4 regions of the Sedimenticola sp. genome follow, and region 2 is predicted to be linked to each of the others. Evidence: predicted binding sites of a transcription regulator. Region 2 holds the regulator's gene; each other region holds the start of a gene.
What was found. The regulator sigma-54, encoded in region 2, starts transcription at its own class of promoters, with help from an activator protein. The targets are predictions, from matches to a motif close to TGGCANGNTNCNTGCTT.
Positions count from the first base shown of each region.

Region 1: a site for sigma-54 is predicted at 5,160-5,176, ahead of ACQY5R_RS00215 (flagellar basal body-associated FliL family protein). Genes of this name have one in related genera too.
Region 3: a site for sigma-54 is predicted at 1,989-2,005, ahead of glnK (P-II family nitrogen regulator). Genes of this name have one in related genera too.
Region 4: a site for sigma-54 is predicted at 2,198-2,214, ahead of nifE (nitrogenase iron-molybdenum cofactor biosynthesis protein NifE). Genes of this name have one in related genera too.

Region 1 covers NZ_JBNKFS010000001.1:34,953-42,357, reverse strand. The annotation lists gene ACQY5R_RS00230 (ATP-binding protein) at 171-2,969, shown strand; gene ACQY5R_RS00225 (MFS transporter) at 2,993-4,285, shown strand; gene ACQY5R_RS00220 (zinc metallopeptidase) at 4,289-4,975, shown strand; gene ACQY5R_RS00215 (flagellar basal body-associated FliL family protein) at 5,209-5,721, shown strand; gene fliM (flagellar motor switch protein FliM) at 5,726-6,736, shown strand; gene fliN (flagellar motor switch protein FliN) at 6,764-7,180, shown strand; gene fliO (flagellar biosynthetic protein FliO) at 7,177-7,405, shown strand, end outside.
Region 2 covers NZ_JBNKFS010000013.1:93,283-100,687, reverse strand. The annotation lists gene ptsP (phosphoenolpyruvate--protein phosphotransferase) at 1-1,431, opposite strand, end outside; gene ACQY5R_RS10920 (HPr family phosphocarrier protein) at 1,428-1,697, opposite strand; gene rapZ (RNase adapter RapZ) at 1,896-2,774, opposite strand; gene ptsN (PTS IIA-like nitrogen regulatory protein PtsN) at 2,866-3,342, opposite strand; gene hpf (ribosome hibernation-promoting factor, HPF/YfiA family) at 3,358-3,693, opposite strand; gene ACQY5R_RS10900 (RNA polymerase factor sigma-54) at 3,718-5,223, opposite strand; gene lptB (LPS export ABC transporter ATP-binding protein) at 5,346-6,071, opposite strand; gene lptA (lipopolysaccharide transport periplasmic protein LptA) at 6,079-6,594, opposite strand; gene lptC (LPS export ABC transporter periplasmic protein LptC) at 6,578-7,147, opposite strand; gene kdsC (3-deoxy-manno-octulosonate-8-phosphatase KdsC) at 7,190-7,405, opposite strand, start outside.
Region 3 covers NZ_JBNKFS010000019.1:72,123-79,527, reverse strand. The annotation lists gene ACQY5R_RS13705 (YifB family Mg chelatase-like AAA ATPase) at 1-1,496, opposite strand, end outside; gene ubiK (ubiquinone biosynthesis accessory factor UbiK) at 1,561-1,815, opposite strand; gene glnK (P-II family nitrogen regulator) at 2,088-2,426, shown strand; gene ACQY5R_RS13690 (ammonium transporter) at 2,452-3,747, shown strand; gene ACQY5R_RS13685 (GGDEF domain-containing protein) at 3,999-4,670, shown strand; gene ACQY5R_RS13680 (DUF4124 domain-containing protein) at 4,715-5,203, shown strand; gene speA (biosynthetic arginine decarboxylase) at 5,331-7,208, shown strand; gene ACQY5R_RS13670 (EAL domain-containing protein) at 7,233-7,405, opposite strand, start outside.
Region 4 covers NZ_JBNKFS010000039.1:5,181-12,585, reverse strand. The annotation lists gene nifN (nitrogenase iron-molybdenum cofactor biosynthesis protein NifN) at 1-436, opposite strand, end outside; gene nifE (nitrogenase iron-molybdenum cofactor biosynthesis protein NifE) at 529-2,160, opposite strand; gene ACQY5R_RS17715 (hypothetical protein) at 2,459-3,406, opposite strand; gene ACQY5R_RS17710 (glycosyl transferase family protein) at 3,537-4,571, opposite strand; gene ACQY5R_RS17705 (4Fe4S-binding leucine-rich repeat protein) at 4,734-5,495, opposite strand; gene ACQY5R_RS17700 (DUF6129 family protein) at 5,492-5,758, opposite strand; gene ACQY5R_RS17695 (dinitrogenase iron-molybdenum cofactor biosynthesis protein) at 5,755-6,483, opposite strand; gene ACQY5R_RS17690 (4Fe-4S binding protein) at 6,549-6,743, opposite strand; gene nifT (putative nitrogen fixation protein NifT) at 6,769-6,981, opposite strand; gene nifK (nitrogenase molybdenum-iron protein subunit beta) at 7,086-7,405, opposite strand, start outside.

The DNA.
Region 1 (7,405 bases), on a different contig from region 2:
GATGATAAATGCCGGCACGGTATAGCATTATCCTACGGGTGGAATTTGTAAACCACTGCCGTCAATACCTATTTTTGTATGCCCAAAAGCTATCCTGGCCGTGTAAGATAGGTGAAGTTCGGAGCCTTTATTGTAGTGCTGATGTTTGAAATTGCCACCCTGGAAACAGCATGCCAGAGAACAAGATAACACGGGCGCTTTTGACCACCATGGAGCGGGCAAAGCTGTTCTACAGCGGGCTCGGTTTTGCCGGTATCGCCACAGCCCTGTTATCCGGGTTGATTTACTGGTTAAACGGCGACAATCATTTGCCAATTCGTATGTTGTTGATCGGTGCCATGTTGGTGGGTGTCGTGCAACTGGCGATCTGTTATCTCTGGTATCAGCGCAAACCGGAACTGACCCGGGTTAAAGCCTGGGTCTATTATCCGTTGGCTACCGCCCTATCTGCAGGGATCTGCTGGGGGGCTATTACCGCCTACCTGTTACTGCATTACTCACAAATCGATACTGGCCTGGTCATGCTGCTGAGTGCGGCTGCCAATGCACTCTTATTCATACTGTTGCTATCGGCGCTTGATTTGATGGTGCTGTCATTCTCCGCCAGTTTTTTGATTGCCCTGTTGTGGGTGTTCTATGACAGCGGGACTTGGCCTCCGGAGAATTTGATCACCGTATTGTTGGCGGTCGTGGTGGGCCTGGGGCTGATTGCAGCGGCCTTTTCGGTTCTGTTCGGGATTATCGCCCGGTTAAGGGCCGGCAAGCAAAATGTGTCGGGTAAACTCGATCTGGCCCGCCACAAAATGGTTGGGTTGCACAACAGGCTTACCAATGAGGATGAACGTCGCCGTGACGTGGAACAGGAACTTTATTTGGCCAAGGAGGCGGCTGAGACCGCCAATATGGTTAAAAGCGAATTTCTGGCAACCATGAGCCATGAGATCCGCACACCGCTGAACGGTATCGTGCCGTTGCTGGAAATGTTACGTGAGTCAAAACTGGATCGAGAGCAGCGACAATTCGTTACAACAGCACTCAACGCCTCCTACCATTTGCTCAGCATTATCAATGACATTCTTGATTTTTCAAAAATAGAAGCGGGCAAGCTCGATCTGGAATCGATTGAGTTGAACCTCAATGATCTGGTGGAGTCTGTGGTGGCCATGATGGCTAAGAGTGCCGAAAGACGTGGATTGGAACTGGATTACAGTATTGCCGCTGATCTGCCGGCTGTGGTTCGGGGAGACCCGATTAGGTTGCGTCAAGTGTTGACCAATCTGGTGAGCAATGCCATCAAGTTCACCTCAAAAGGGGGTGTCAGGGTCGAGGTGGTAAGCCGTACACGCAGTCGGAAAAATATCGATGTCATGTTCGCCATTAAGGATACGGGGGACGGGATTAGCGACGAGGTTCAGGCACGTCTGTTTCGTTCCTTTAACCAAGCCGATGCCTCGACTACCCGCAAGCATGGCGGAACCGGTTTGGGGTTGGTGATCTCAAGGCGTTTAGTGGAGCTGATGGGCGGCAAGATCGGAGTCCGCTCTCAAGAGGGAAAAGGCTCCGTGTTCTGGTTTGTAGTACCGCTACGCAAATCTCTGGGTGATATGCCGGCTGAACGGCAGTCGCTAAGCGGATTGCGGACACTTTACGTGGGCGAGCGGGATAAGCAGTTGGAACAGGTGGGGCGCTATCTTGATGAGTGGGGCATGCTTTACCAATACGCGGATGGCGCAATGGATGCGCTTTCAAAGTTGGTATCGACCGCAAGCCTGGGTGAGAGTTGGGCCTATGAGTTGCTGATAGTGGATGGCAAGTCCCTGGGCGGTCGGATGGCGGGGCTGCTGCAGGGGATAAACGGTGAGCCGTTGCTGGGAGGCGTGAAGCTGCTGGTAATCGGCCCGCTATCCCGATCGGTCAATCGACTGGGGATTGATGCCATCCTGGATCGGCCGGTCAAGCCGCGCGACCTGCATCGCATACTATGTCGCCTGATGGATGTGCAGGATGAGGCGGGGCAGAGCCGGCAACGGGGTGAGGAGCGCTTGGCCAACCAATTTCTCTATGCCGATATTCAGGAACAGTCTTGGGCGGAGTCAGTGCCGATTAAGGGACGTGACGAGGACTCATCCTCAGCAGCTGACGCGGTGCAGTTGATGGGGCATATTTTGCTGGTTGAGGACAATCTGGTCAATCTCAAGGTGGCAAAAAAGATGCTGTTGCGTTTAGGTCTGGATTGCGATGAGGCTCAGGATGGCTTGGCTGCACTACGCGCCATCAACCGCCACCACTATGATCTGGTACTGATGGATTGCCAGATGCCGCATATGGACGGCTATGAAGCGACCAAGGCTATCCGTCTGAGAGAGGTCACCAAGGGCCTGATGCGGCTGCCGGTTATTGCCATGACTGCCAACGCCATGGAGGGTGACCGAGAGAAGTGCCTGGACGCTGGCATGGATGATTATCTGTCTAAACCGATTATGCCCGCGACTTTGCGACTGATGCTCAGTCAATGGTTACCGCGGCGTGACCAGATGTCCCATGAAGTGTCGACAGGTGGCGTCCTGAAAGGGGAAGACACGGCATCGCATCGGCAGGCTCCCTCGAACATTGAACAAACGACCCATGATATCGATGCAACGATTCTCGCCGAGTTGTATGAGATCATGGAAGAAGATTTTGTGGGTCTGATAGGGAGTTTTCTCGACGCGGCGCCCAGCCTGATACGGGAAATAGAGGCAGGCATTCTGGATGGTCAGCCGGCACAGGTGGTTCTGCCTGCCCACTCACTCAAGTCGACAAGCGCCAATGTGGGGGCGTTAAAGCTGTCCGCCCTGGCGGCACAGATGGAAAAAGCGGCGCGGGGCGGAGATCTTCAGTCCTTGTCGGAGGCATTTGAAAGTCTGGGGCAGACGTTTGAGGCGGCCGCTAAACTTCTGCACAGGGCGTGCGAACAGGGTCTGGACTGATAGAGTCGATTCATGGGGTCAATGTGACGCAAAAAAAATTATCGGTCTGGAAAAACAGGCAGGTCATCTCTTGGAGTCTTTACGACTGGGCCAATTCCGCCTTCGCCACGACGGTGATGGCAGGCTTTTTCCCGCTTTTCTTCAAGCAGTACTGGGCGGTCGGTCTGGACGCCGGCGAAAGTACTTTTCTGCTGGGCGGTTTTAATGCCATCGCCAGCCTGTTGGTCGTGGTATTGGCGCCCCTCTTGGGCGCCATGGCCGATCGGGGCAATGCCCGTAAACGCTTCCTGCTCTACTTCGCCATGATGGGCGTAGTGATGACCGGCTCGCTGTTCCTGGTGGCGGCCGGGGGTTGGTTGATGGCGTTGGTTCTCTACGCCCTGGCAGTCATCGGTTTTTCCAGTGGTAACGTATTTTATGACGCCCTGTTACCCGAGGTGGCGGAGGAGACCGAACTGGATGTCGTTTCATCCCTCGGTTTTGCGTTGGGCTATCTGGGGGGCGGTATCCTGTTTGCGGTCAACGTATGGATGACACTGGACCCGGAGCAGTTTGGCTTGTCTGATGTGGCAACGGCCGTGAAGGTCTCGTTTTTGATGGTGGCGGTATGGTGGGCGCTCTTTTCCATCCCGGTCATGTTGTTTGTGTCGGAGCCGGCGACGGCCCCCGCTATGGATTGGAAGTCGAGTGCGAGGGCCGGCGTGGAGCAATTGCGTCATACCCTGTCTCGATTGAAATTATTGCGTCAGGCAGGGCTGTTCTTGGTTGCCTACTGGCTCTATATAGATGGTGTCGATACCATTGTCAGGATGGCGGTGGATTATGGTCTGGCCCTGGGGTTTGATGCCAATGGCTTGATCGTAGCGCTGCTCATCACCCAGTTTGTCGGGTTTCCTGCGGCTATACTGTTTGGCCATTTTGGGGGGCGCTTCGGTCCCCGCCAGGGTATCTTTGCCGCTATTGGCGTCTATCTGGTGATTATCCTTTGGGCATACCAGATGGACCAGGTATGGGAGTTTTATATGCTGGCGGTGGCGATCGGTCTGGTTCAGGGCGGGATCCAGGCGTTGAGCCGTTCATTTTATGTTCGCCTCATACCCAGAGATAAACCGGCCGAATTCTTTGGCTTCTATAATATGTTAGGTAAGTTTGCCGCTGTGTTCGGACCACTCATGATGGGCGGGGTCAGTATGGCGACGGGCAGTCCCAGGCTTTCAATCCTTTCGGTGGCTGTCTTGTTTGTTGCCGGGGCTCTCTTGCTGAAGCGTGTTGATGAGGGGGAAGGAAAGCGTCAGGCCCGTCTGCTGGAAGAGTGAAAGATGTACTTTGTCATCCTGCTGATACTGCTGGTTGTGCTCATCCTGGGACCGCAATGGTGGGTCAGGCATGTCTTGGCCCGCAACAGCACGGAAGATAAACGTTTTCCGGGTACAGGCGGTGAGTTTGCGCGTCACCTGCTGGATAGGCTTACGCTTGGGCAGGTACAGGTTGAAACTACGCCCGCGGGCCAGGGAGACCACTACGATCCGCTGTCTCGTTGTGTCAGATTGACGCCGCAGAATATCGATGGGCGGTCGCTGACGGCCGTGGTTACCGCCGCTCACGAAGTGGGGCACGCCATACAGCACGCACAGGGATACGGACCCTTTCAATGGCGCATGCGATTGGTAAAGGTGGCGCAAGTGACCGAACGACTGGGTTCCTTTCTGTTGTTTGCGGTGCCTGTTTTGACACTGATTACAAAAGCCCCCGTAGCAGGTGTCGTTTTGTTCCTGGCGGCCGCTGTCACGTTGGGTATTGGCTTACTGGTACAGTTGGTGACGCTACCGGTTGAGTGGGATGCCAGTTTCACCCGTGCTATGCCACTGTTGGCTGCGGGCTATCTGGATAAAGAGCAGTTGCCGGAGGCCGGTCGTATACTGCGCGCCTGTTCCCTCACATATGTTGCGGCTTCCTTGGCGGGACTTCTGAATTTCTGGCGCTGGATTCGATTTCTGCGGCATTGAGCAACGTGTCCATGGAGCGGGATTGTACCAGAAGCGGTCAAGCGGCTGAATGGTCGTTTGGCTACTCGCCAAACCTGCCATTTTTTTGCCTGTTATCAGGTTTGCGGCCTGTCAATTAATTGGCATTTTTGAAGTTATATCCATAATATATTGAAAAATAAAGTAAATATGTAGGCGTTTTAGGTGGTATGTCTATTGCATAGGTTGGTTTAATCATACGAGAGGAATGATGCGTGGCAAAACAACAGGAAGATGAAGATCTCGATCTCGGTGCAGAGAATGCGGCTGGGTCCAAGAAGAAACTGATCATCATAATCGCAGCGGCGGCCCTGCTGCTTCTCATTAGCTTGGGTCTCGGTTGGTATCTGTTTGGCGGTGATGAAGAGGCCGCCACCGATCAAGAAGCGGAAGTGGTGGTGGAGCAACTGCCGGTAATCTATCACCCGTTGAATCCGGTTTTCGTGGTTAACCTTCCCCAGGGTGGTAAGGCAAAGATGTTGCAGATTGGTGTCCAGATCATGGCGCGTGATCCCGCGGTGATTGAGTTCGTCAAACACAATGATCCCATGGTCAGACATAACCTGCTGTCTCTGTTTGGTAATCAAAAGGATGCGGCGTTACGTGACCGGAAGGGAAAAGAGAAGCTTCAATCGGAAGTTCTCAAGACCGTTAATCAGATTTTGAAGGATCAGAAGGGCCCGGGTGACATCGAGGCCGTATTCTTTACCTCCTTTGTGATGCAATAAAATCATGGCTGCCAGCGACTTACTTTCACAAGACGAAATCGATGCGCTATTACACGGCGTAGATGATGGCGATATCAGTACCGAGGCGGATGATCTGCTGGAAGGCGAGGCGCGGTCGTACGATTTCGCCAGTCAGGACCGGATCGTTCGCGGTCGCTTACCGACGCTGGAAATGGTGAATGAGCGATTTGCGCGCTATTTCCGTACCAGTCTGTTCAATATGTTGCGTCGTTCGGCTGACATTTCAGTGTCGGGTGTGCAGATGCTTAAGTTTTCCGAGTTTGTGCATAGCCTATTTGTCCCGACCAGTTTGAATCTGGTGAAGGTGGCGCCGCTGAAAGGAAAGGGACTCTGCGTGCTGGATCCAAAGCTGGTGTTCAGCGTGGTGGATAACTTTTTTGGCGGTAGCGGGCGTTTTCACACCAAGATTGAGGGACGGGATTTTACACCGACTGAGTTACGGGTGGTGCAGATGCTGCTTAATCTGGCTTTTGCAGATCTTCATGAAGCCTGGAAGCCGGTTCTGTCCCTGAAATTCGAATGTGTTGGCTCTGAAGTAAATCCCCAGTTTGCCAATATTGTGAGTCCATCCGAAGTGGTGGTTGTCACCTCGTTCCACATTGATCTGGAGGCAGGTGGCGGGGATATGCATATTTGCATGCCCTACTCAATGATCGAACCGATCCGGGATCTTCTCGATGCGGGAGTACAGTCTGATCGCGGTGATAAGGATGAGCGTTGGGTGATCGCCCTGAAGGATGAAATTATGGGTGTGTCGGTTGAACTCTCAACCATATTTTGTGAAGCAAACTTGTCCATGAAGGAGCTCTCTGAATTGAAAAAAGGCGATGTGATCCCGGTAGTCATTCCGCAAACCGTCGAGGTATCGGCGGCGGATGTGCCCATTTTCTCCGGCAGGGTGGGGGTCTCGGATGGGCACTACGCGATCAAGATAGATAAATGGATAGACCCACCGAAGCATATTGGACTGCAGGATCTGTTAAATGAATCCTGATCAATGGTTTTTAGCTAGGACACGATCATGAACGATATAGAGAAAGACCCAAACGAAGCGCTGGCCGATGAGTGGGCGGCTGCCCTGGAAGAACAGGATGAGGTGATTCCGGCGTCTGGTGGGATGGCGGCCGATACTGCCCAGTTTCAAGAGCTGACCTCGGATTCGGGACAAGGCGGGGAGGTGAAGCTGGATGCCATTCTGGACGTACCGGTCACCATCTCTATGGAGATCGGTCGTACGCAGATTTCGATACGTAATCTTTTGCAATTGAATCAGGGTTCGGTGGTGGAGTTGGACCGTCTTGCCGGCGAACCCATGGACGTGCTGGTAAACGGTACGCTGATCGCGAAAGGTGAAGTGGTTGTGGTCAATGAGAAGTTCGGTATTCGCCTGACCGATATCATCAGTCCTGCCGACCGGGTGAGGAGACTGGGTAAATGAAACTCCCGGTGATTCTCTCCGTTATGCCTGCGGCGTTAATGCCGTTAATCACCTGGGCAGAGGCAGGGAATTCGGTCTCATCCACGCTCGCGCCTTCACCCTTGGCGGGCGGTGTACTGCTCGAAACGGCAGGCGGATTGCTGTTGATCCTGGTGCTGATTTTTGCACTGGGTTGGTTATTGCGTCGTTTTGGTCGATTACCTCTTGCATCAAAGGGGGAGATTG
Region 2 (7,405 bases):
CGGATCGTAGAGGTAGTTGACCTCGTCATCGACACGGTCTATCGCCAGGGTGTACTGGATCAGATCGTTGGTGCCGATGGAGAGGAAGTCCAGTTCGCGGGTGAAGGCATCGGCGGACAGCGCGGCGGCGGGTACCTCGATCATGCCCCCCACCGGGATTTCGCTGGCGAAGGGAATGCCTTCATGGCGCAGATCCGCTTCGGTTTCGCTGATCAGGGCCTTCAGTTTCCGTACCTCCTGAAGGTTGGACAACATCGGGATCATGATGCGTACCGGCCCGTGGACAGCGGCGCGCAGGATTGCCCGCAACTGAGGCTGGAACATCTTGGGTTCTTTCAGGCAGAGGCGAATGGCACGTAGGCCGAGTGCCGGATTGCAACTGGTGGCGGTACAGCCGTCGACCTGTTTGTCGGCCCCCAAGTCCAGCGTACGGATGGTAATCGGGATGCCGTCAAGTCCCTCCACTACCCGGCGATAGGTTTGGTAATGCTCCTCTTCATCTGGCATGCCCTGTCGGTTCATGTAGAGAAATTCGGTTCGGTAGAGGCCGACGGCATCGGCCTGCAGTTCCCGGGTGGCTTCGATATCCTCGGGCAGCTCAATATTGGCCATCAGGTGCACCCGAACCCCTTCACGGGTGGTGGCGGCCTTGCCGATCAGGCTGCGTAACTGGGTGGCGCGGCCTTGGGCTACGTTGATGCGGCTCTGGTAGTGAGCAAGGGTGGACTGATCGGCGTCTGCCAATACCACGCCCTGTTCGCCATCCACCACCACACATTCACCCTGGCGCAGCAACCGGGTGATGTTGTGTACCCCGACAACTGCTGGGATGCCCAGGCTACGGGCCAGGATGGCGGTATGGGACATCGGTCCGCCAAATTCCGTAATGAAGGCGGCGATCCCCTGGTGGCGCATCACGATGGTATCGGCGGGGGTCAGGTCCTGGGCCAGGATCACTTTGCCGTTGAGATCGGCTTCGGTATCGCCGTCGATATCCAGCAGACTCATCTGGATCTGGTTGACCACGTGCTCCACGTCGTCCTTGCGGGTCCGTAGGTAGGGGTCATCCATGGTGTCGAATACTTGAACCAGCGAATCGCGCTGTAACTGCAGTGCCCATTCTGCCGCATAGGCGTGTTGCTGTATCAGCTGTATCGGTACTTCTACCAAGGCGGCATCATTCATCATCAGCAGGTGGGTGTCGATGAAAGCGATGATGTCGGAGCGGGTGGTGCTGGGGATTTTTTCGCGTATTCCCTGAAGCCGTTCCCGGGCGCCCTTTATCGCCAATCGGAAGCGCTTGATTTCACCGGGGATATTTTTACTGTCGATAGTTCGCGGACTGATATCCAACAGTCCACGCTGCAGAATATGGGCTTCGCCGATGGCAACGCCCCGGGTGATGCCGATGCCGTTTCCGGCAAAGGTCATTCAGGTTCTCCAAACCGGTCGTTAATCAATGCCTCCAATGCGGCGGCGGCCTCGATTTCATCCTCTCCCTCTGTGGTGAGGGTTAGTTCGGTTCCCTGACTGGCGGCTAACATCATCACCTCCATGATACTTTTTCCGTTGGCCGGCCTGGCGTCGCGGATCAGTTGAATGGTGCTGCTGTACTGCCCCGCTTCGGTGATCAGCTTGGCTGCCGCCCGGGCATGCAGTCCCAACCGGTTGATAATGGTTATCTGTTTCGTGACCATAAAAAGCTCAATTCGCCCCTACCATGGGGAAACAATATCTCACAATCGGCTTCCGTGACAAAATAGCAGGCCGGGTAGTCGTTCAGATAGTTTGTCCGCTCCCATGGTGGGAAATATATTTTTATTATTTTGAATGGAAATAGGGGCCGGCTTTCAGCCATGCGGTGGGGTCTACGGCCGCCTTATATTCCTGGCCGATTATCGCTCCGGGGCTGATTCCCGGGGCAGGTCACGATGACGGGTCTGAATCTGTCTGCCACAGGTGCGGAAATGGGTTGCCAGTTGTTCCACCAGGTAGACGGAACGGTGCTGTCCGCCGGTGCAGCCGATAGCAATGGTCAAGTAACTGCGTCCTTCGGCTTCAAAGCAGGGGATCCACTGCTCCAGAAAACGAATCAGGTCCTCTTTGTATCGCTGCACGTCGCCGCTTTCTCCCAGGAAACGTTGCACGGCATCATCCTTACCCGTTAGTTGGCGCAGTTCGGGTTGCCAGTGGGGATTAGGCAGACAGCGGGCGTCGTAGACAAAGTCGGCGTCTCGCGGGACTCCCTGTTTGTAGCCGAAGGATTGAAACAGGAGGGATATTTTTGTATCCAGCCGTTCAGTGATACGGGAGCGAATGATGTGCCGCAGCTCATGCAGGTTGGTTTGGCTGGTGTCGATGCGGATATCGGCGACATTGAGAAACGGTGCCATCAACTTCCGCTCGTAGCTGATCGCCTCCGCCAACGGCCTGGCACCACCGGTCAGCGGATGTCGGCGGCGGGTTTCGCTGAAGCGTTTAATCAGCGTTTCGTCCTGCGCCTCCAGGAATATCACCTCGTAGCGGATTTTCTGTGTCTTCAGCGGTTGCAGCAGGTTGGCGATACTCTCGAACTCGGCCGGCGCATTGCGCGCGTCAATACTGATGGCGACCAATTCAAAGCGTTTGTCCTGTCTGTTGACCAGCTCGCCCGCCAATGCGGGGAGCAGGAAAACGGGCAGGTTGTCGATGCAATAGTAGCCCTCATCTTCCAGGGTGTGCAGTGCGACGCTTTTTCCAGAACCTGAAAGTCCGGTGATGATGGCCAACTTCATAGGGTCTCCGTTACCTCTGTTTACACCTTTGGGTAGTTAGGGCGTGTCTTCCTGCAGCGATAACAGAGATCCTTCTAAGGTGGGTGACAGATCAGCCGTTGGCGCTTTTCGGTATGGGCTCCTGTTGTATGAATGCCTGCAGCAGTGCCTCCCTGTCTTGGCTTTTACGCAGGCGCTGACAGAATGTTTCGTCACTGAACAGGGTAGCCAGTTTTGCCAAAAGCTGCAGATGTTCTTCGGTTGCCTCTTCGGGGACCAGGAGGCCGAAAACCAGATCCACCGGTTTTTGATCGATGGCGTCAAAATCGGCGCCTGACTGGAGTTGAATGAAAGCGCCACGTGCTTCGGTGACGCCGGCTACGCGGGCGTGAGGCAGGGCGATGCCATGCCCCAGCCCGGTGCTGCCTAATCGTTCCCGCTCGAGCAGTTTGTCGAACACCGTGCCCTGATTTAGCTCCTCCGAGGCCGTTGCCAGCAGGCCTGCTATCTCTTCGAGTATGCGCTTTTTACTAGCAGCCGGATTCGCCACGCTGATGCGTTCGGCATTTATGAAATTTGCGGGAAACATGGTTTTGCCTGTTGATTAGATTTCAGCGTTGGCAGGATCGATTCCTTTCATGCCTACACCATTGCGGTGATTGGTACTCTTCTCCTTGAGTTTTTTGACCTGTCGGTCGACTTTGTCCACCAGACCATCGATGGCGGCATACATATCTTCTTCTACACAGTCTGCAAAGACATCGGCGCCATTCACGTGGAGTGTGGCTTCGGCCTTTTGGCGCAGCTTCTCGACACTCAGAATGACATGGATTTTGGTGACATGGTCAAAGTGTCGCTCCAAACGTTCGAACTTTGTCTCGACATAATTGCGCATGGCTTCGGTGATGTCCACATGGTGACCGGTGATGCTGATTTGCATGATTTGCTCCTTGGTTACTGGCCTCTAGACGAGGCGCTTGCGCTCGTTTGATGGCGGTATCGCCATAGACTCGCGGTATTTTGCTACCGTCCGCCGTGCGACCTGAATGCCCTGATCGGCGAGTATGCTCGCCAATTTGTTGTCGCTGAGAGGCTTGTTCGGCTTCTCGGCAGCGACCAGTTTTTTGATCAGTGCGCGTATCGCGGTGGCGGAACACTCTCCGCCTCCAGCCGTGCTGACATGACTGGAGAAAAAATATTTGAACTCGAGCGTACCCCGGGGGGTATGCATATATTTTTGTGTGGTGACCCGTGAAATGGTGGATTCGTGCAGTTCCAGGGCTTCGGCGATATCCCTTAGCACCAACGGTTTCATCGCCTCTTCGCCGTGTTCGAAGAACCCCCGCTGCAGTTCGACAATCTTGGTCGCCACCCTTAACAGTGTTTCGTTGCGGCTCATCAGGCTTTTGATAAACCAGCGCGCTTCCTGAAGATGATTCTTCAGATAGTTGTTGTCATCGCTGTTGTCGGCACGGCGGATCAGTCGCGCATATTCCGGATTGACCCTGAGTTTGGGCGCCGCTTCGGCATTCAGGTCCACGTGCCATGTGCCATCCCGGCGCGTCACGAAGACATCTGGAATGACGTATTGGGGTTCAGTTTCGGCCACCAGGCTGCCTGGGCGCGGTATTAGCGAACGGATCAACTGGTTGATCGATTTCAGCGTGTCATCATCGATCTTCAGCTTGCGCTTGATCTGGTTATGATCCTGCTGGGCCAAAAGCTCAAAGTGATCGCTGATCAGGCGGGTGGTGAGCGCCATGGCCGGATGGGGCTCCGGAAGTTGACGCAGTTGGATCAGCAAGCACTCCTGCAGATTGCGTGCGCCCACCCCTGGTGGATCGAATTGTTGAATTCGGTGCAGTACCGCTTCAATCTCATCCAACTCGACCTCTTGAGCGGCCATGCTGTCGAGTATCTCCTCCAGTTCCATTCGCAGGTAGCCATCCTCATCGATGCCGTCGATGATGGAGACGGCAATCTCGCGATCCAGATCGCTGAACGGCGTCAGGTTTAACTGCCAGGTGAGATAGTCGTAGAGGGTGCGTGCACTGCGGCGCTGGGAGAGGTAGTCATTGTCACCCGAGTCTCCCCGCGAGGCGAGCCCGGAAGAGGGAGGGAGCGCGCTGTCGTATACATCATCCCAGCCGCTGTCCACCGGCAGATCTTCCGGCATGGAGTTTGCCTCGCCGTTGATCTCTTTTTCGTTATTGAGGTCGTTGCTGGTGGCTTTATCCCCTTTCAAGCCATCGCCATTGAGCCGCTCAATAACGCTTTGCTGTTCGTTGCGGCGGGCGTCTTCCCGCGCGCTGTTGTCCTCTTCGGTCTCCAACATCAGGTTGGAATCCAGCGCTTCCTGGATCTCCTGCTTGAGATCCAGGGTCGAAAGCTGCAGCAACCGTATGGCCTGCTGCAATTGCGGCGTCATGGTGAGATGCTGGCCAAGTCGAAGCTGGAGCGTTTGCTTCATGCGGTTATCTAGATCTGGTACGTAATTTGTATGTTTTTCACAGCTTCATTCTAGCGTAAAAAGCGAACAGGCGCACAAGGAGAAAATGCTTTGTTGCTGTGAATCAAACCTAAGTCGATTGGTTATAAACTGAACTCTTTTCCCAAATAGACCGAACGGACTTCCTCGTTGGCCAAAATCTGCTCCGGTTCGCCCTCGGCCAGCACCTTCCCCTCGCTGATGATATAGGCGCGCTGGCAGATTCCCAGCGTTTCCCGCACGTTGTGGTCGGTTATCAGTATACCGATGCCGCGGGCAGAGAGCTCCCGGATGATGTTCTGGATATCCTTGACCGAGATGGGGTCGATGCCGGCAAAGGGTTCATCCAGCAGGATAAAGCGCGGCTCCATGGCGAGCGAGCGGGCGATCTCGAGGCGCCGCCGCTCACCTCCGGAGAGGCTCATCGCCTGGTTGTTGCGCAGATGGGTGAGATTAAAATCCACCAGCAAGGCTTCACAAGCCTCGATCTTTTCCGGTCGATCCAGATCTTTGCGGGTCTCGAGTATGGCGAAGATGTTGTTGAAGACGGTTAGCTTTCGGAATATAGACGGTTCCTGGGCCAGATAACCCAGCCCGAGGCGGGCCCGGGCATGCATAGGCAGGGCCGTGATGTCGTGTCCATCTATCTTGATGGTTCCCCCTTCCGACGGCACCAGCCCGGCTATCATATAGAAGCAGGTGGTTTTACCGGCGCCGTTGGGGCCCAGTAATCCGACCACCTCTCCGCTGGAGAGATTGAGTGAAACACCGTTCACGACGGCGCGGCGGCGATAATGTTTCGCCAGATTTTCGGCAGTTAAGACAGTCATCGGTGAGTTACTTTTTACCGCCGATGGTTACCTTGACACGCTCTTTACCCTTGGCGCTGGTGCCGGCCTTGACCACGGCCCGTGCGCGGTCGTAAATGATCCGGTCGCTTTTAAAGGTGTCCTTGCCCTGAGTGAGCACGGCATCGCCGGTCATATTGATGATTTCACTGTTGGCGAAGTATTCGGCCTTTTTTGCTCGACCCTTGATCGTTCCCTTGTCGCCCTCGGTGTCTTGTTGAAAGGTGACCGGGTTTCCGACGGCCTCAATCTGATCATTCTGCTCCTTACGCTGGGTAACGGTGACTTTGTCCGCCTTAAGGATAATACTTCCCTGTGTCAGTACCACATTACCTTTATAGGTGCTGATACCGCTGCGGTCGTCGATGTCTACGCCATCCGCTTCGATATAGATAGGCTGATCCTTGTCCGACTGCAGGGCGCTGGTCAGTCCTGGCAGGATCAGCATCAGGGCAAGGGCGAACCACCGGCGGCCAGTGTGATGGGGCTTAGGGATTGACTTCATAGCGTCCTCGTACATTGGCTAGTAGTTTGATTCGGATCGGCTGCTGCAGCCAAATCTGCATGCCTTTGGCGTCGATGCGGTCTGCATTGCTGCGCGCATTGACCTGGGCATCCGTCTCCACATAGTTGTCCCGCGGTTGCACGCGCAGATCACGGGTCCTGATATGCAACGGCCTTACTCCCGGAGCCGCAGAACGGTCAATTTTAACCGCACCCTGCAAAAGAAGCACCTCTCCGTCTCCGGATAGCCAGCCGGTCTCCGATACGACGCGCCAGGGGGGGCGGTCCAGATCGTAAAGTGTCAGTCTGGGTTGGAGGAGCTCGGTACTGTCATCATCCATGAAGTGGGTCAACCGTTCCGCAACCAGGCGCTTCCCGGGGCGACCGGAGAGATCCATCATAGTGGAGTCGACACCTTCCAGGTAATAGTCGGCACGGTGTTCCTGGGCGGCGTGTGATGATTCGTCCAGTGAACTTTGCCGGGCGAGCCAGAGCGTGCCGCCCACCAGTGCCAGCAGTAGGCCGCCAATCACCAGATTTCGCTGTTCGATCATCAAGCGTGATGCCTCTTCAATGATGCCAGTGCGTGGATAGTATCAGCGCAGATACTTCTCATACGCCTGCTCCAGGGTGCCCTGTGCTGCCATCAGCATTTCGCAAATTTCCCGTGCAGCCCCGTGTCCGCCTGCCGCCTGGGTCTGCCAGTGGGCATGCGCTTTCGCCAGCTGATGGGCGTCCTGTACCGTGATGGCCAACCCGACCTGGCGCATGACGGGCAGGTCTACCACGTCGTCACCCACATAGGCGATCTG
Region 3 (7,405 bases), on a different contig from region 2:
AGGCGTCGATAACCGATCGCTTCACTGAGATGGGCGGGTTGGATGTCGTCCGACTGTGCGAGATCGGCGATGGTGCGGGCCAAGCGCAGGATGCGGTGATAGGCGCGGGCGGAGAGTCCCAGTTGATCCATGGCCCGGATGATCAGTTGGCGCGCCTCGCCGGAGAGACGGCAGTGCTCATCCAGTCGGCGACCGGTCAGCTGGCTGTTGGGGCAGCCGGCACGCGCCAGTTGTCGTTGGCGGCTTTGTACCACCCGGGTACGTACCGCCTGGCTGGTTTCAGAAACCGCCGGACGGTTGTTGCTCAACGCATGGGCCGGTAGTCGGGGGACTTCGATGGTCATGTCGATGCGATCCAGCAGCGGTCCGGAGATGCGGCCACGATAACGCGCCACCTGGTCGCTGCTGCAGCGGCAGCTCTGTCCGCTGCTGTCACCCAGGTAACCGCAGGGGCAGGGGTTCATGGCGGCGATCAACTGGAAACGGGCGGGGAACTGCTCTTGCCGGGCGGCGCGGGAGATGGTTACCTGACCGCTCTCCAGCGGCTCTCGCAACACCTCCAGCACCTTACGGTCGAATTCCGGTAGTTCATCCAGGAACATCACGCCGTTGTGGGCCAGGGATATCTCCCCCGGTCGCGGGTTGCTGCCACCCCCCACCAAGGCGACACCGGAGGCGGTATGGTGCGGCGCGCGGAATGGGCGCTGGCGCCAGTCGGCGCTGGAGAAACCCTGGTTGCTGATGGAGCGGATGGCGGCCGTTTCCAGCGACTCCTGTTCGCTCATGTCGGGCAAGATGCCGGGTAAGCGGGAGGCGAGCATGGACTTGCCGGTGCCGGGTGGACCGATCATCAGCAAGCTGTGGCTGCCGGCGGCGGCGATCTCCAATGCCCGCTTGGCGTGCGCTTGTCCCCTGACATCGGCCAGATCGGGTTGGCGGGTTTGGCGATGGGGCGTGGGACAGCCGGCAAATGGCGGGATCCCGTCCCCTTTGACCAGGTGGTCACAGACGGCCAGCAGGTGATGGGCCGGGAACAGCGGAATTTGGCTGACCAGTGAAGCTTCGGCCGCGCACTCCTCGGGAAGAATCAAACCACGGCCGGCGTCCCGGGCCGCCAGGGCTACCGGCAACACCCCTTTGACCGGTCGCAGGTGGCCGGAGAGGGCCAGTTCGCCAATAAACTCAAAGTTGTCCAGCTGTTGTGTGGGTATCTGCCCCGAGGCCGCCAGGATACCGAGGGCGATGGCCAGATCAAACCGTCCTCCCTCTTTGGGCAGGTCGGCCGGCGCCAGGTTGATGGTGATGCGGCGTGGCGGGAATTCAAAACCTGAATTGAGCAGGGCGCCCCGAACCCGGTCCTTGCTCTCCTTTACCGCCATTTCCGGCAAGCCGACGATGGAGAGAGCGGGCAGGCCATTGGCCAGGTGCACTTCGATGGTTACCAGAGGGGCCTGAATGCCGCTACGGGCACGGCTGTGCAGTGTTGCGAGGGACATGTTCACCTTCCATGGTGGGTGTCGTGCCGGTCGTTACTGACCGGCTATCGGTTGTGTCGGTCTGTCAGTCGGACGATGGGGTCTGCTGCTCCAGTTCGGCGATCCGTTGTTCCAGTGCTTCCAGTTTTTCCCGGGTACGCAGCAGCACGGCACGCTGAATTTCAAACTCTTCCCGGGTCACCAGCTCCAGGTGACTGAGGCCGGCCTCGAGTGCCGAACGCAGGTTTTTTTGCAGGTCATCCTGCAACAGTTGCAGACCGACCGGCACACTGCCGGCCACCCGTTTGGCGAGATCATCTAAAAGCTTGGCATCAATCATGGGCGCACGATAGCGGGGGCGGGGTCTGTTGTCCAGTCCTACGACGCGGAGGAAGTTGTGTTTGCACTATTATGGTGCGTATTTTTGCCCCAGCGCTTTCTTGGTGCACCGATTTTGGTGCGTTCTCTGAATGGATGTTGGTATGTCATTGATTATTTAGAAATTATTTCTATTGGCACGGGAGCTGCAAAAGAGAGGGCAAGCCGGGCCGGCTGGTTCCGGTCCATTAACCAGAATGGCTAACCCTCTTACAAACAGCAGGAGAACATGTAATGAAACTGGTTTCTGCAATCATCAAGCCCTTTAAGCTGGATGACGTACGCGAAGCGCTTTCCGAGATCGGTGTATCCGGTATCACTGTAGTGGAAGTGAAAGGCTTCGGTCGTCAGAAAGGTCATACCGAGCTCTATCGCGGCGCCGAGTATGTGGTCGATTTTCTGCCCAAGATCCGGGTCGATGTGGCGATAGCCGCGGATAAGCTGGATCAGGTTATCGAGGCGATCAGCGAGGCGGCTAAAACCGGCAAGATCGGTGACGGGAAAATATTTGTCTCCAGTCTGGAACAGGTGGTGCGTATACGTACCGGCGAGTCCGGACCGGAAGCACTTTGACAACCTACGACTAGAGAGAATCACTATGAGTTATAAGAAGATTATCTATCGTGGGGCTGGTGCACTGCTTCTTTCCGCGCCCGCCCTCGCACTGGCTGATGACACGCTGAGTTCCGGCGACACTGCCTGGATGCTGACCGCTACCGCGCTGGTGCTGTTCATGACGATCCCCGGCTTATCCCTGTTCTATGCCGGCATGGTGCGCTCCAAGAACACCTTGTCGGTGTTGATGCAGTGCTTTGCCATCACCGCTTTGATGACCATACTCTGGGCATTGTACGGCTACAGTATCGCTTTCGGCGGTGACGGCGCCTACTGGGGTGGGTTGAGCAAGGCATTCCTCGCCGGAGTAGGCGTCGACAGCCTGAGCGGCACGATTCCGGAGACGGTCTTTATGACCTTCCAGATGACCTTTGCCATCATCACCCCGGCACTCGTGGTGGGCGCTTTCGCCGAGCGTATGAAGTTCTCCGCCATGCTGCTGTTTATGGGATTGTGGCTGACCTTGGTCTACGCACCGATCGCCCACTGGGTCTGGGGCGGCGGTGGCTGGCTGGGCGGCATGGGAATCCTGGACTTTGCCGGTGGCACTGTGGTGCATGTGAATGCGGGTGTGGCAGGATTGGTGGCCGCCCTGGTCCTGGGTCGGCGTAAAGGTTACCCCGGTACCCCGATGATGCCGCATAACCTGACTTACACCATTATTGGTGCCGGTATGCTGTGGGTCGGATGGTTTGGATTCAACGCCGGTTCAGAACTGGCAGCCGATGGTACGGCAGGTATGGCTATGGCCGTCACCCAGATCGCTACCGCGGCCGCGGCACTGGCCTGGATGTTCAGTGAATGGATGGTCCACGGTAAGCCGAGTGTTCTGGGCATCGCTTCCGGTGCGGTGGCGGGTCTAGTTGCCATTACCCCGGCTTCCGGTACCGCCGGTCCGATGGGTGCTATCGCTATCGGGTTGATTGCCGGTGTGGGCTGTTTCCTGGGGGCCACCAAGCTCAAACGTGCCCTGGGTTATGACGATTCCCTGGATGCCTTCGGCGTGCACGGTATCGGCGGTGCCATCGGTGCCCTGTTGACAGGCGTGTTCGCGGCTCCCTCGTTGGGCGGTGCCGGGCTCGGTGTGGAGAGCGGCAGCATAGCCGATCAGGTCACCGTACAGGCGCTCGGTCTTGGTGCGACCATAGCCTATACGGCGGTTGTCAGCTTCATCCTGCTCAAGCTGGTGGATATGATTGTCGGGCTGCGCGTGTCCGAGGAAGTCGAAGTCGAAGGCTTGGATATCTCGGAGCATGATGAACGGGCTTACATCCTCTGACCCCAGTCGATTAAGAAGCCGTTTGCAAGGGGTGTCGCAAGACACCCCTTTTTTTACCTTACCCGACACACTGTCTGTACCGATAAGGGCGGGGCAAAGATCCGGGTGTGGCGGCAGCTTGGCGTTTATTAAAAATTGTGGTGATACCGCCATGATCAGTCCCGTTTGCTGTTTATCTGTGCGTAAATGCTGCAACTTGTGCGTCTAATCCGTAGAATCGGTACTTTGGATGGTCCACGGCTAGGGTTCGCATGCACAGCAAAGACAATAAAAAACCGCAATGCCCCGTTGGTGAGAGCCACTGTGAATATATTGAAGCCCTGATTGCGCTGCGTGAAGAGGCGGTCGTGTTGAAGGGGCTGGTGCTGACGGACCCGATGACCCGTCTATTCAATTACCGCCATTTTACCCACTCCTTGGAACAGGAGCTGGAGCGGACACACCGCTCCGGGCAACCCACGGCGCTGATTATGCTCGACCTGGACCATTTCAAGCAGGTAAATGACGAGTGGGGTCATGAGGTGGGCAATCTGGTATTGCGTCACACCGCCGAGTTGATGGTTACCCTATTGCGCAAGATCGATATCCCCTGCCGCTATGGCGGCGAAGAGTTTGCGCTAATATTGCCCGGTACGCCCTTGCCGCGGGCGGTCAATGCGGCCAAGCGTCTGCGGGCGGCCATTGAAGAGACACCGGTGATGGTGGGTGACCAACCGCTATCTGTCACCGCCAGCATGGGGGTGAGCGTTTATCAGCGAGACAGCCATCTTTCTGCCGAGGTCTTCGTCAAACAGGTGGACGGCCTGTTGTATGAAGCAAAAAATAGAGGGCGGAACCAGGTGGTTCACCCCGACCTGGATAGCTTGAAACCAAAAGGTCAGGTGGGCATCGAAGAGAAGGCGGCGCTCTACGGACCCGATTGACGGGCAGGTTGCCCGGCCGGCATGAGTGAGGATTGCGGATCGATATGAACAGACGCCTTCAGGGACGGATTATCTGTATCGGGGCGCTCCTGCTGGGCGTGCTTTGGCTGACGGCCGCTTCTGCAGCGGTGTATCGTTGGGTGGATGAGCAGGGCCGCACCCAGTTCGGTGACCGTCCCCCTGTTGATCAGTCATCGGAGGAGTTGCGACTCAAACTGCGCGCACCGGCTCAAGGCAATCAACCGCCGGCTACGGATCAGCAGCGTCGGGAATTGCGCCAGAAGATGCTGGACGCTTATCAGCAAGAGCGCGAAGAGAAGCGGCAGGCCAGGAAGAAGCGGGCGGCGGAAGAGGCCAAGCGTAAACGCGCCTGTATCGAGGCGAAAGACCGCGTGCGAGAGTATGAATCAGCTGCCGGTCTCTATGATTTGCAGGCGGATGGGACGCGCCGCTATCTGTCGGACAAGGAGTTTCGTGAATCACTGCGCAAGGCCAGGGACGAGGTGAAGCGCCTCTGTCGTTCGGGCGATTGACGGCCATTTCCCCGGTGCGCCCGTTTTCCACCCGATTTTTTACTATTTCCCTCTTCGATCGCTCTATCTCAAGCGGCTTGATCGGTTATCATACGCCCATCTTTTGACCGCCTTGCAGCCGCCTATTATGAAACACAAGTTACACATCGTGCCCCAGGACTACGGCATCCACCGCTGGGGTGACGGATTTTTCGGTATCAATGAGCAGGGGCACGTGGTGGCACGTCCGATTCGCGATGGGGATGTGGAGATCGATCTCTATCGTTTGGCCCATGAAGTGAAAAAGACAGGGTTATCCTGGCCGGTGCTGCTGCGGTTTACCGATATCCTGCATGAGCGGGTATCGGCGCTGTGCGGATCATTCGGTAGTGCCATGGAGGAGTTCGATTATACCGGCCGCTATATGGCGATCTATCCGATCAAGGTCAACCAGCAGCGCAGTGTGGTGGAAGAGGTGCTGGCCAAGGAAGAGGGGAGTGTCGGGCTGGAAGCGGGTAGCAAGCCAGAGCTGTCGGCCGTGCTGGCGCATGCGCCACAGGGTGGTGTGATTGTCTGCAACGGTTACAAGGATAGTGAATATATCCGTCTGGCCCTGATTGGTCTGAAGTTGGGGCATCGGGTCTATATCGTCATTGAGAAACCCTCTGAGCTGGAGCTGGTGTTGTCGGCGGCGGAGGAGCTGGGGGTGGAGCCGCTGTTGGGTGTACGGGTGCGGCTCTCTTCATCCGGTACCGGTTACTGGCAGGATTCGGGTGGACAGAAATCCAAATTCGGTCTTACCGCTATGCAGGTACTGAAGCTGGTTAAACGGCTAGATTCGGTCGGCAAATTGGACCGGTTGCAATTGCTGCACTCCCATATCGGTTCCCAGATACCCAATCTGCGTGATATCCGTCGCGGCATGGGCGAAGTGGCGCGGTTCTTTGGTGAGCTGCATCGACTGGGTGCTGCGATCAAGGTGGTAGATGTCGGCGGTGGGTTGGGTGTCGACTATGAAGGTACCAGCTCTCGGCACGACTGCTCGATGAATTACAGTATGGAAAGTTATTCCCGCGAAGTAGTGAAGGCGATCGCCCGCATCTGCCAAGAGCAGGAACTGCCCCATCCTAATATCTTCAGCGAATCCGGGCGCGCCATGACCGCGCACCACGCCATGCTGATGGTGAATGTGATCGACAGCGATCCGGCGCCGGAGACACTGGAACGGATTCAACTGCCGGAGGATGCCCCGGAGGTGCTCAGTTCGCTGGCTGAGCTGGTGGGGCTGGACGATTATTCCGTCACGGAACTCTACCAGGAGGCGCGACACGGCCTGGAAGAGGCGCACGATATGTTTGAACGCGGCGTGCTGGACCTGGAGCAACGGGCGTTGGCCGAGGGTATCTTCAACACCATCTGCAGCCAGTTGATGCCGCGCCTGAGCAGCAGTTCGCGCCGTCACCGCGAACTGCTGGACCAGTTGCGTGAGCAACTGTCCGATCGTCTGTTCTGCAACTTCTCCCTGTTTCAGTCATTGCCGGACGTGTGGGCAATCGACCAGGTGTTCCCGGTGATGCCGCTGCACAGGCTGAATGAAGAGCCGAAGCGCAGTGCTGTGCTGCATGACCTGACCTGCGATTCGGATGGCTGTATCGAAAACTACGTCGATCAGGATGGTGTGGAGAGCACCTTGCCGGTGCATCACCTGATTCCCAGTGAACCTTATCTGCTGGGTATCTTCTTGGTGGGGGCTTACCAGGAGATTCTGGGTGATATGCACAACCTGTTCGGTGATACCGATGCCGTCAACCTGGAGTTGGACGATAAAGGCGGTTACCGCCTGACCCAGCCGGAGCAGGGTGATTCGGTGGATGAACTGTTGCGCTATGTTCACTTCTCCCCTGAAGTGATGCTGGAAAAGTACCGGGAGAAGATGGCCGTAATGGGCCTGGACAGCGAAGAGACGGCGTCCCTGTTCAGCGAGCTGGAGGCGGGGCTGCACGGGTACACCTACTTCGAGGAGTAATCCGCTGAGCGGTTGCATTTTCTCTCAGTGGTGGTCTGTCGGGGCGCCGCTTGGCTGTTTCTGCCGCAACGAGCCCTGGGAGACATTGGTGTGCCAGAACCCCTGGCGAATCATCTCTGAAATTTCATCGGCAGAAACCGGTTTGCTGTAGAGGAACCCCTGCATCTCGTCGCAGTTCTCTTTCCGCAGGAACTGCA
Region 4 (7,405 bases), on a different contig from region 2:
AACCGGTCTCCAGACAACCGCTGTAATCGGGTGTGGAAACCGGCACCACCGGTATGGCATCGAACTCGGGATGCTTTTGCCGGAACAGCTTGAGTGCCATCGACACATCACTGCCCTGGGTCTCGGACAAGCCGGTGGTCGGTACGCCGATCAGGGCCGGGCTGTTCTTTTCAGACAGGGTTTTGAGCCCCTCCACCACACTCTCTTCCGAACCCATGACCGTGGTCACCTGGTCCATGGCGGTGGTCTGCAGCGGGATCGGTTCCCGGAAGTGGCGTACAAAGAACACCTTGCCGAAGGCGGTGCATCCCTGGGAGCCGTGCAGCATGGGGATGGCGCGACGAAAACCGAGAAAGGCGAGCGCCGCCCCGATGGTCTGGCTCGCCTTGAGCGGACTGACCGAGAGCGCCTTGTTGCGTTTGATGATTTCAGGCATGGGGGGATACTCCTCGATAGTCACGGATATACGGCACATGAACGACAGGATGAGGCAACGATAAAATCAAGTGGCTGACTATTATCATCCCCTCACCCCAACCCTCTCCCTGAGGGAGAGGGAGTCATGGAGTCGCCATGACCACAATCACTTTCGACTGCTGGCGTAGCCATCCCTGGTGCGACACCGCGCTTCGAATCACCCCCGGCCCCGCCTTCTGCACTACGCAGTCCCTGCTCCGCTTGAAGCCCTGCCCACCCATCCGTAGGCGGGCGTTCACTGCTTGGCAGCCGCTCACCCATGGCGGGTCGTTCGCCGGACTGCCTTCGTCCACTGGACGAAGGGTTCCGGCTCACCCACGGAGCGGGCTGGCGTACTGCCGGCCACACCGGGCTGTCGAGGGTGAGCGCCAACTGACGCGCCAGTTCCAACATCCCTTCATAGCCGGCGTAGCCGAAATCACGCTCCTGATTGATATCGAGAAACGGAATACGTGCCTTCAGTGCCGTATACATGTTGCGCCCACCGGCGATCAGCACATCCACCTGCTGCTCGCGCACGATATCGATCAAGCCCCGGGGATTACCGTCCTCCAGCATCAGCGCGTCGCGGCCCATCAGCTCACGGATGCGTGCCTTGTCCTCTTCGGTGGATTTCTTGGTACCGGTGGCCACCACCTGCATGCCCAGATCCTGCAGCGCCGCCACCACCGACCAGGATTTGACCCCGCCGGTATAGAGCAGCACCTTTTTGCCCTTCAGTCTCTCCCGCCAGGGCGCCAGCCGCCGGCTGATGCGCGCCTCTTCCCGCTCGATCAGTAGTTCGGTCCGCGCATACAGATCGGGATCCTGGATCAAGCGGGCAAAATCCCGCAGTGCCCGGGAAACATCCTGCACACCGTAAAAGCTGCCCTCGAACCAGGGCGTCGCATAAGCGTCCTGCAGCTTGCGTGCGACATTGATCATCGCCTTGGAGCAGACCATCATGTTGACCTGTGAACGGTGCAGGGTCTGCACCTCCCGGTAACGGGCATCGCCGGACAGGGTGCAGAGCACCCGCAATCCCAGTTCATCCAGCAGCGGCAGCACATGCCACAGTTCACCGGCGATGTTGTATTCGCCGATCAGCGCCACATCGTGCACCCGGATGCCGTCGCGTTGCGCCGCCGCCGGCACCGGATCCGGTTCACGGGTACCGCAGACATACTTCACCATCGTCTCACCGGCGATGCGGTTACCCAGATTTTTGGTGCCGTAAAAACCGGCCGCGTCCACCGGCACCACCGGGGTACCCCAGCGCTCGGCCGCCGCCTTGCAGACCGCGGTCACGTCGTCACCGATCAGCGCCGGCACACAGGTGTTGTAGACAAACACCGCCGCCGGCCGGTAACTCTCGATGGCTTGCTTGATGGAGTGGAACAGACGCTTTTCACCGCGCCCCATGATTACATCCTGCTCCGTCAGGTCGGTGGTCATGCCGATACGGAACAGGCGCGAACCGCTGGAGCGGGTGCCGCGGTTATCCCACGAGCTGCCGGCGCAGGCGATGGAGCCGTGGACGATGTGCGCCACATCGGCGATCGGCAACAGGGCGATCTGTGCCCCGTCGAAGGCGCAACCGCCGGCGGTGGCGCCGGGTTTGGGCTTGGCGCAACCCGACTTGGATTTCTTGTTGTGGGCGCAAGCCGGTTCATCCAGCAGCGCAGCGATATCTTTCTGTTTCATGTTCGATACGGCTCTCTTGTTGCCTTACCCTTGTCCAGTGCAAGCGACATGCCATTTCGCAATCGGCTGTTTTATAAGATTTTTTGCACCATGCACCTATGTCGCAAACACGACAAACGGGGAGATATTGGAGGGTCTGCGACCAAGCCACAGGCGTCCGTGAAGTCGGAGTAGCTAGGTAGGGTGGGAAGGGTTTTTTGCCCACGCGGTAATCGCGCGGTATGCATTCCCACGCAGAGCGTGGGAACGAGAACACGGAGCATGGGAACGAGAAAAAAACCGAACACGACCGTTGTGCTCACACGGCGTATGACTGCGCCTCCCACTGCCGCAGCACTTTCAAGTCCCGCGCCGGCAGGTAGTCGTAGGCGCCCATCAGGTCGCGCAGTACCGCTTTGGCAAGTTGGTAATTCTCCGCCTGGCGACTGAGCATGTGGAAAAACCAGGCGAACGGGTAGCCTACCACCCGGTCGTATGCATGGATCGCATTGGCCAGTTCGGCACCGACCAGGGTTTCCCCCGGCGGCAGATCGGGCAAGGTACCGCGGAACGTGGTGACCGGGCTGGCGGTCAGTCGAACCTCGCCATCCCGGTCCATGTATTCACGCAACGCCAGTATCCAGTGATGACAAAAGTGCGTACCCTCCGCCGCACTGCTGTCACGCCAGTCCTGCAGAAACCGGCGCAACGCGACAAACGCACGCGAATCGCCGTTTGTATCATCCAACAGGCGGGCGATCGGGGTAATGCGTCTGAAGCGGTAGAAGGGCTGCGCCACCGGCACCGGACTGAGGCGCGGCGAATCGAGCGGATCGAGAAACTCCTCCAGGCTGTCGGGGTACCAGTCCGCTGCCACCAGCTGGCGATCCACCACCTCCTGCAACTGCTCAATCTCCAACTGGATGAAATCCGCCGGTCCGCTGCCGCAAGCGAAGGTAAAGTAATGGGTCTTGCCGGATAGCTGGGTGGCAAAGTAACCGGCATCGGCATAATTCGCGATCAAGGCATCCACATCACCCGCCGACTCTTGCTCGGCCCAACGCCGTATATTGCTGCTGACCGGATTGAAATCGGCATCCACCACGCCGCCCGGGCGATGCCAGTTGCCGCGGGTCAATACGTGGCGTAATCCCGCTTCCGGCACCAGCCGCTGCAATGTTTGTTCTAACGCCGCGATGTCTTGCTCGGCATCCGTCGCCGCACAGATTTCCGCCAGCAGATCAGGCCGGTTAACCAGGGTTTTCACTGTCGATACCTTCTGTTTTACTCTGTTCTGTTTAGGGCAACCGGTCACGCTAAGGGCTGATCGCCGGTAATCTTCTATAGGTCGGCTTCCTCACGCATGGGGTCGCCGACGGCCTCTCAGGGCAACACCCCTACACGGTCGCTGCGCGCCCGCAGGCGCAGGTCGATTCCGCTCTCTCCAGAGGCACCAACGGATACTGATGCCGCTGCCGCCACCACTCTTCAGCAAGCTGATGGGCCGGCACAGCGGCCGCTTCCAGGTCAAGGGCACGGATAATCAGCGCCAGTGTGCCGATCACCGCCTGCTCACCGTAGTCATCCTCGGCCTCGCCCTCCCACACCTGAATGAAATGGTACAGGTTGAGCCGCTCCGGCTTGGTGACAACACCCGGCCGCATCCGCTTGTCCCAACGGGTCGACCAAAGCTCCCCGCCGCTCACCCCGTACAGCTCCACGTCCCGGTCGGGAATGCGCTCCAATTCACCGCCATCGCCTTTGCAGATCAGGGCAGCCGGTTGTCCCAGCAACGCGGCGGCTTGTTGATGAATGACCGCAAAATTGGGATGAAACACCCCCATCACCGACAGCGGAGCGGAGAGCGGATTGAGCATACGTGCCACCGTATGCAACGGTGGCCGGAGACCGAACAGGTTGCGGGTTTCAATCAGCTCGGCGGTCAGCGGCGAGAGCTTGCTGATAGGCAGGTAGGCGAAACCGCGCAACGGGAGTTGCGCCTGGGCATCCTGCAGCGAAAGAGCCGCTTCCATGCCCAAGGCATCCAGCGCCTCCGGTACATAGAGCCGGTCATCGCTACGATTGATGCCGTGCATCAGCACCGGATAACCGCGCGTCGCCAGGATCAGCGCCGCCAGCAGGAACCAGGGCAACTGCCTCTTCTTGCCGGCGTAGGCGGCCCAATCGATGGCCGGTTGAAACGCCGTTTCAGCCACATGGAAACTTTCACGCAGCGCCTGGGTGAAGCCGGCCACCTCTTCGGCACTCTCTTCCTTGACGCGCATGAGCATCAGGAAGGCGCCGAGCTGTTCCGGCTCCACGTCATAACGGGCGATCATCTGCATCGCCTCATAGGCCTCTTCGCGGCTGAGGGCGCGCATGCCGTTGCGGCCCTTGCCGAGGATCTGGATAAAGCGTGCGAATGCATGCATGACCGTTCCACCTTGTTGGTTAAAGTTTTGCCGCTCTGATGACGTGCCCGGATGTTGCTATCAGCTTCCCCTCATCCTGTCCTTCTCCGGGGGGCGTATCGTAGGATGCGGTAAGTGACACGAACCGCATCGGCCCTTCCGCCATCGATGCGGTTCGCAAGCTCACCGGCATCCTACAGTCCCCATGAGTCTGTCCCTGACCAGCGCGCTTACATCCTCGTCCGGGTCATCGAGCAACGGCTCCAACAGCGTCAGCGGCGCCCGCTGGCAGGCCGCCAGCCGCACCCGCCAGTCGCTATCCTGCAGCAGCGGGGTCAGGGCATCGGTATCGATTCGCTCCGCCACAATACGACGTATCTCGGCGGCCGCATCATGCTGCATCAATCCCAGACTCTCCGGCGGCAGACGGGCGGCCACGGTCTTGCGCACTTCCCGATCCGGATCCCGCAGCATGCGAAACAGGCGCCCCGGCTTAAGCCGTTTCGCCACGTACAGACGCACCAGATAGTCTTCATCCTGCACCAGCCGTTCCAACTGTTCCGGCGGCAGCCGGTCGGCCACGGTGACGCGTACTTCCCGGTCCGGGTCGTCGATCAACGCAGGCAGCGCCTCCACCGGCAGACGGTAGGCGAGTACTCGCCGCACCACCTCGTCCGGATCATCCAGCATGCGCAACAGACGCTGCACCGAGAGGTAGCGGGCGGCGATGGCGCGCCGCTCCCAGAACGGATCGCCGGCGTACTGTTCCGCCAGGTCCGGGTTGATCTTGAAAAAACGTGCGATCTGCCGGCCGCTCAGGGCCCCGACGCAGGTATCCCCCGGATGGCAGCGACCTTTACGCAACCGGTCTTCGCGGTGCGGACAGGTTCGGCAATCGGCACGGGGTGTGGCATCTTCTTCATCGGACATGACGACAACGTTCATTCGGCTTCGATTTCGGCCACCACCACTCCGGTGGCCAACTCCATGTCCTGGGTGAAACTAAGGCAGTGCTGACTGCTGTCGATCAGATAGAGATTGAAACCGCTCCCCTTCAGGATGGGGCCGGCCGTCATCACGTCATCATCCATGCAGTAGGTGAAATGGATCTCCGGGAAGTGACTGCGCAACACCGTCACCGTGCTCTCCGATAGCGGCGCTTCCCCGACCAGCCAACCAATTTGATTCAACTGGTCCCGGGTGATCACGCCGTCACCTCGATCTCCGCCGTCTCGATCTCTTCCGGTATAAAGCGGATACGCTGCTCCGCTGACTGCCCCATGATTTTCGCCAACCAGGGCGGTGCGCTCTTGCCGATCGCCGCCTGCAGGGCAGCCATTTCCACATCGGCCGGACCGGTTTGGGGTTTCTTCACCGGATGGATACCAGCACGGATCACCTTGGCGGCCGGGGTACCGCCGATGGAGGCAACGAACAGTATCTGGCAATCGGCGATCTGTGCCACCCGGTGGACGTTTTTATCCACCCCGGGCGCTGCGCCGCCGATCTCACGGATATCGATCAGACGCTGTTCCGCCGCCGATACCTGATAGATCAGAAAACGTCGGCAGGAACCGAAATGGCCGTCCAGCATGGCGCCGCGGTTGGAGGCGCAGGCGACACGGATACTGTTCGGCATATCCGCCTCGGCATAAGGAACCACGTCAGGTAGCGGTTCACTGAATTCAGGTATTTCACCCTTGAGGCAGGCCAGCGCCGCCTTGATCACCCCGTTATCGAGATCGGCCAACTCGCCGTCGTCGGCTGCCTTGAGCGCCTTGACCGTCAGGCCGTCCAGCTGTTGTTTGGTCGGCGGCAGACCCAGTACATCATCCAGTACCCGAAGCAGGCGCGGAATATCGGTCTCGGGTAGTTCACGCGCCGCCAGTCCGATACGCAAGGCGATCTCTTTATCGAGAGTTGGGCTATTCATGGCTGTCTCCTGACTTGAGATAACCGGTCTCCATCACGGAGACCGGTTTTCGATGGTCAACCGGTTCAGGCTGTGACGATGCAGTCGTCTTCCATGCAGACATCCAGACACTGGGGCACGTCGAATTCCTCTTCGCACTCGGTGCAGGTATCCGCCTCGATCTTGTACACCCCCTTGAACGGGGTGATCGACTGGGTGGGACAGACCGGTTCACAGTCGCCGCAAGCGGTACACAGGTCTCTCACAATGGATAGGGCCATGATAAATCTCCTTCAATGACAGGGTTCAAACACGCTTAAAACGTAGCGTGGTTGGAAATGACGGCCGCGGACTGATCGGGTCGACGTAGTAGCGGGAACCATCGGTTAACACCACTTCGCCACCCCAGCTCTCCTCGGTATCCGTTTCCACCTCGGCAATCTCGTCTTCCTGATCTTTCTTGGCGATATAGAACAGGAGCGCACCGTTCTCTTTCACGCGAATCATTACACTGGGCATCGTTCTTACCTCACTTCAGTCGGCAAAATTGAATGCCGCATTACTTGTTCCATCGGTCAGGGATCGGAGTCAAAAACATTGACTCCGATCCCTCTACCGCTGACCTAACGAATCAGGTCGTAGTTGTAGTCCGTGGTACCCATGCCCCGGGTCTCTTCATCGAGCCGTTCCAGTACCGCGTTGACCAGGGTCTTGAGCATGTACATGGCGCCCTCGTAACCCAGGGTGGTGTCCCGATGCATGTGGTGCCGGTCAAAGATCGGGAAACCGATACGGATCAGTGGCACCTCGTGCTCCTTGCCCTTGTGCAGGGTGTCGCGCTGGATGAACTTGCCGTAGGAGTTACCGATCATGAAGTCCGGTTTGTTGGTGAACATCAGGGAGCGGAAATGCCACAGATCCTTACCGATATGCACTTCGCTGT